2 linked regions of the Buchnera aphidicola (Macrosiphoniella sanborni) genome follow. The protein of the gene in region 2 interacts with the protein of the main gene of each other region in a pairwise test. Links are inferred from orthologs where the notes say so. Each region holds a gene or a part of one and is shown on either strand. Other genes may lie near its edges.

Region 1 (2,861 bases), 110 kb from region 2 along the record:
CTAAAAATTTTAAAAAAGGTATGCAGTTAGAATATAAAAAATTACTTAATTGGGGTTTTAAAATGGGTATTATTTTATCTTTACCCAGTTCTATAGCACTTTTTTTTCTTGCCAAACCTATAATTATAGTTCTTTTTCAATATGGAAAATTTACAGATTTAGATGTTTCAATGACAGAACAAGTATTAAAATTATATTCTTTTGGTTTAGTTTCTTTTATTTTAGTAAAAATTTTATCTTTAGCTTTTTATGCACAAGAAGAAATGAATATTCCAATAAAAATTTCATTACTGACACTTTTATTAAGTCAATTTCTCAATCCGATTTTAATTTTTTATTTTAAACATGCTGGTCTTGCTTTGTCTGTAAGCATATCTAGTTGGATAAATTTTTTCCTACTTTATTGGAAACTTTATAAAAAAAATATTATACGCTTTCAGTATAATTCAGTAATTTTTACTACTAATATAGTTATCTCAACATTAGTTATGTTATTAATTTTAATGTTTTTATTAAAAATTATGCCTATATGGAATACAGATCCTTTCTTATATAAAGTAATACATTTATTTTTTATTGTTGTGGTTTCTGGTTTGAGTTATTTATTTACATTACATTATTTAGGAATACGTATATTAAATTTTTCTTATAAAAATTTCTAAATATAGTAATATTACATTAATAATGTACGTACGATAAATTTATTATTGATATATTATTTTGATATATTATTAATATAATATTTATTATATAATCAATATATTAATTTATCGTTTTATCTTAAAAATGGAGTATTCAATGAAAAAAAAAGCTCTTGCTATTGTGTTTTTTTTATTAGCAAGCTTAGTTACTTCTGTTTATTCTGAAGAAAATAATCAAAATAGATGGTATGTCGGTACTACGATGGGATGGTCTAATCTTTTAAAACATAAATCGAATATTTCAGAAATGAGCCAAGAAAATATTTTAAAAGAGCAAAAAAGTGCATCTATTCTTGGTTTATTTTTTGGATATGAATTTAATCCATATTTTAGTCTGGAAATAGAAAATAATACTAATGGTTTTTTCTCTTCTTCTTTATATAAAAATTATGGGAATATTCAAGATAGTACTGTGCAAGTAGCAACAAAAATATCATATCCAATGACAGAAGAATTATCTTTTTATACTAGATTAGGTGGAACACTGTTATGGACTGATTTGATTTCTAAAAATACTTTTCATAATATTGCAACTAAAGACACATCATTATTGCCAAGTATTTCATTAGGTGCTGAATATGTTTTTTATGATCATCTAATTACTCGATTAAATTATAATTGGAAAGATCATTTTAAAAATATCGTAGATTCTTCTATTCAACCAGATTTAGGAGATATTATTTTTTCTATTGGATGGAAATTTGGAAAATCTAATGTAAATGATATTTTTTCGTCTTATGATCCTGAATTTTTAAGTACACAATATAGTGTCTTAAATGAAAATATTACGTTTCCTTTTAATAGTTCAGAATTAAAACCGATTTCTTATGACAAACTGAATAAATTACATGAAGATATCAAAAAAATGAGATTAAAAAACATGTTTATTGTTCTTTTAGGTCATTCTGATAGAATAGGCAATCAAAAATATAATCAAAAATTATCTGAAGATCGAGCTTATAACATTAAAAATTATTTGACATCTAAAGGTTTTTCTAGAGATAAGATAGTTGTACGAGGTGTTGGAGATTTATACCCATTAACTAATCAAGTATGTAATAATATAGTACACAAACCTTTATTAGTTAGTTGTTTAGCTCCTGATCGACGAGTAGAAATTGAAGTTTTATCAGATATTCAAAACTAATCTGAAACTATATATCTGTATATATCTGATATAAGAAATTTTTATGTATTATATTAGCGATCGTAATGAATAAAAATATTTTTTAATGTAATAAAAATATAATAATTGTTAACATTTTAAAGTTATTTTTTTTAATTTTCGGAGAGAGAGAGATTCGAACTCTCGGACGATTGCTCGTCGGCGGTTTTCAAGACCGCTGCCTTAAACCACTCGGCCACCTCTCCGATATAAAATAATTGCAATAATATTTTAATTGATATAATAAATTATTACAATGTTTATTGTAAAGATATTTTTTTATTTTTAATAATTATTAAAAAATAATTTCTTTTTTTATTTGTAATTTTTCTTTTTTTTTTTTATAATGTATAGTTATAGGCGTATTGACAGATTGGATATGTAGCGGATTGCAAATCCGTATAACCCGGTTCGATTCCGGGATACGCCTCTAAAACGATTTTTGCCCGGATGGTGAAATTGGTAGACACAAGGGACTTAAAATCCCTCGGCTTTATAGCTTTGCGGGTTCAAGTCCCGCTCCGGGTATTAAAAATATTAAAATTTATTTTAAAGATGCTTCATATACTTTATGTGTTTTTGTTGTTGCTAAAATAGAATATTTTTTAAAATTTTCTTTTAAAAAAAAATGATAATTAAAACATCTGTTTGTTACAAATCTCAATTTTCCTGTTGATTTTAAATATTTTTTAGCATTGAATATTATTTTTTTTATTATTTCAAAAGTAATTTTTAAGTCATCATGAAAAGGAGGATTCGAAATGATTAAATCAAATTTTTCAAAAATATTTGAATATAAATTACTATATATTATTTCTCCTTTTAAATTATTAGCATCTAATGTTAACTTACTACATTGTAATGCTGCTAAATCATTATCAACTAAAGATACCTTAGCATCAGGTGAAAAATATAATATAGATATTGACAAAAAACCTGTCCCGCAACCAACATCTAAAACTGATCCTTTAATAGAATATGAAAAAGTAGAAGCA
Region 2 (2,938 bases):
GCTCAGTAAAAATTTAGTTTTTTGTATACTTGTCCTCATATTATATTATTAAAGGTAATATCTATTTTTTTGCAATTTTTTATTAGTTATTAGAACTTGTGATACAATTTTAAAAATTTTTTGATTAATTATTTAAAATCTATTTTTTTATTTAGTTCAATTATATAACAAAATCTTCATTCTATTTAAGAAGAAAGTGTTCATATGTATTTATAAAAGGTATATTTTTATTAATCTTGTTATACATGATATTTTTAAATTAAGTATTTTAACTTAAAAATATATTCTTAACTACTAGTAATATGTTCCTATATTTTCATTAGTTAATACTATTATATTTTTTATTTATTTTTTTAATAAAAACTGCTAATTTTGAATATTGTTATAATAAGTATGATGATTTTATAAAACATATTAACAATATTAAAGAATACAGAAAATACCAGTCTCTTAATTTAAAAATAAAAAAATAATCAAATGATAGGTTTTGACAATTTTAATATTTTTAAAATATAAAATATTAATATTTTGTATTGCATTGCAATATTTTAAAATTTTGATATTAAAATAAATTTTTATATTCTATGTTCAGATATAAAAGAGCAATAGAGTTAAATAGTTATGAAGTGTATAATAAAAATTTATCTCGTTACATAATGCATTATAATAATATTTATTTTTAGATTAGACTGTAATTATGAGAAAGAAATAATGAAAAAATTAGTTACAATATTAAGAGAAACAATTCTAATTTTAACTGTATTATTTAGTTTAGGAATGTCTTGGAGAAATAATGCTTATGTTGAACAAAATAAGATTACTTCTAAAGAGATATATCCCAGTTTAGCTCCAATGTTAGAAAAAGTGATGCCTTCAGTAATTAGTATCAATATTGAAGGAAGTACAGTAGTACATACTTCACGTTTACCTCATCCATTTCAACCGTTTTTTGGTGATAATTCACCTTTTTGTCAAGAAAATTCTCCATTTCGTAATTCACCTTTTTGTCAATTTAGTCCTGATAATACTAATGAAAAATTTCGTGCATTAGGTTCAGGTGTTATTATTAATGCTGAAAAGGCATATGCAGTAACTAATCATCATGTGGTAGAAAATGCGAACAAAATTCAAGTACAACTAAGTGATGGACGTCGTTATGATGCGCACATCATTGGAAAAGATTCACGTTCTGATATTGCTTTAATACAATTAAAAAATGCAAGTAATTTAAAGGCTATAAAAATAGCTGATTCTGATACTTTACGGGTAGGAGATTATACTGTAGCTATTGGGAATCCATACGGACTAGGAGAAACAGTTACATCAGGAATTATTTCTGCTTTAGGCCGCAGTGGATTAAATATTGAACATTATGAAAACTTTATTCAAACTGATGCTGCAATTAATAGAGGCAATTCTGGTGGAGCATTAGTTAATTTGAATGGAGAGTTAATTGGTATTAATACTGCTATTTTAGCTCCAGATGGTGGTAATATTGGGATAGGATTTGCTATTCCAGGTAACATGGTTAAAAATTTAACTGAGCAAATGGTAAAATTTGGACAAGTTAGACGCGGAGAGTTAGGTATAATAGGAATGGAACTCAATTCAGATTTAGCACAAATTATGAAAATTAATATACAAAAAGGTACTTTTGTAAGCCAAGTACTACCTAATTCTTCTGCATTTGAAGCAGGTATTAAAGCTGGTGATATTATTATTTCCTTAAATAAAAAACCTATCTTTAGTTTTTCTGCATTACGTGCTGAAATAGGATCATTACCAGTGACTACTAAAATGGAATTAGGAATATTTAGAGAAGGAAATATTAAAAATATTATTGTTGAATTAAAAAATTCTCATAAAAATCATTTTAATTCAGAAAGTATTTATGTCGGAATAGAAGGTATAGAATTAAATAATTATATATTTAATGGGAAAAAAGTTATAAAAGTAACAAATGTTAAATTGCATAGTCCAGCATCAAAAATTGGTTTTAAAAAAAATGATCTGATTATTGGTGTTAATCAAAAATTAGTTAGTAGTATAGAAGAACTAAAACTTGTATTAGATACTAAACCTAAAATTTTAGTGTTTATTGTAAACAGAGATGGTAATACTATATATCTCGTTAGTAGTTAGTTGGTAAAAAACAGTTTTTACAGTCCGCCCGAAAAAATACGGGCGGTTTTTTTATGTTATATTTCTTAATAATTGATTAATTGCTGTTTTTTTTAATGTTTTTGAATCTACTTTTTTAACAATAATAGCAGCATAAAGATTATATTTTCCACATTGAGATGGTAAACTTCCAGGAACTACAACAGAATTAGCTGGAACTTTTCCATAAAAAATTTTTTTGTTTTCTCTGTCATAAATTTTAGTACTTTGACCAATAAATACACCCATAGAAATTACACATCCTTTTTCTACAATCACTCCTTCTACAATTTCAGATCGAGCGCCAATAAAACAATTATCTTCAATAATTGTTGGATTGTTTTGAAGAGGTTCTAAAACACCCCCTATTCCTACGCCTCCAGATATGTGTACATTTTTTCCAATTTGAGCACAAGATCCTATAGTAGCCCAAGTATCTATCATACTTCCTGTATCAATATATGCACCAATGTTTATATAAGATGGCATAATAACTGTTTTATAATTAATAAATGCACCATATCTAATAGTTGCTGGAGGTACGATTCTAATTTGTTCTTTTTGAAATTTTTCTTCATCATATTGTTCATATTTTAGAGGAATTTTATCATAATAGTTAGTATGGTTGCCTTTTATTAATCTATTTTGTTTAATATATATATATAGTAAAACTGCTTTTTTCAACCATTCGTGTGTAATCCAAGAATTACCTTTTTTTTCTGCAATTCTTATAGAACCAGAATTTAATGATGAAATGATTTCGAAAATACTTTTTAAA

Evidence for each region.
Region 1: the proteins of degP (region 2) and D9V74_RS01575 interact in binary tests that used the Escherichia coli proteins (3 or more experiments, as listed by UniProt). The link is inferred for Buchnera aphidicola (Macrosiphoniella sanborni) from one-to-one orthologs.

Annotation. Positions count from the first base shown.
Region 1 is NZ_CP034864.1:354,149-357,009, reverse strand. The notes cover bases 46-2,823. They hold D9V74_RS01575 (OmpA family protein), read left to right. Parts: upstream 46-798; coding sequence 799-1,848; downstream 1,849-2,823. Other genes in these bases: D9V74_RS01555 (class I SAM-dependent methyltransferase), read right to left, coding at 2,411-2,823; murJ (murein biosynthesis integral membrane protein MurJ), read left to right, coding at 46-662. Outside these bases: more of murJ, read left to right, coding at 1-45; more of D9V74_RS01555, read right to left, coding at 2,824-2,861.
Region 2 is NZ_CP034864.1:242,304-245,241, forward strand. What follows is about bases 72-2,926. They hold degP (serine endoprotease DegP), read left to right. Parts: upstream 72-711; coding sequence 712-2,142; downstream 2,143-2,926. Other genes in these bases: dapD (2,3,4,5-tetrahydropyridine-2,6-dicarboxylate N-succinyltransferase), read right to left, coding at 2,194-2,926. Outside these bases: more of dapD, read right to left, coding at 2,927-2,938. UniProt on the Escherichia coli protein: DegP acts as a chaperone at low temperatures but switches to a peptidase (heat shock protein) at higher temperatures.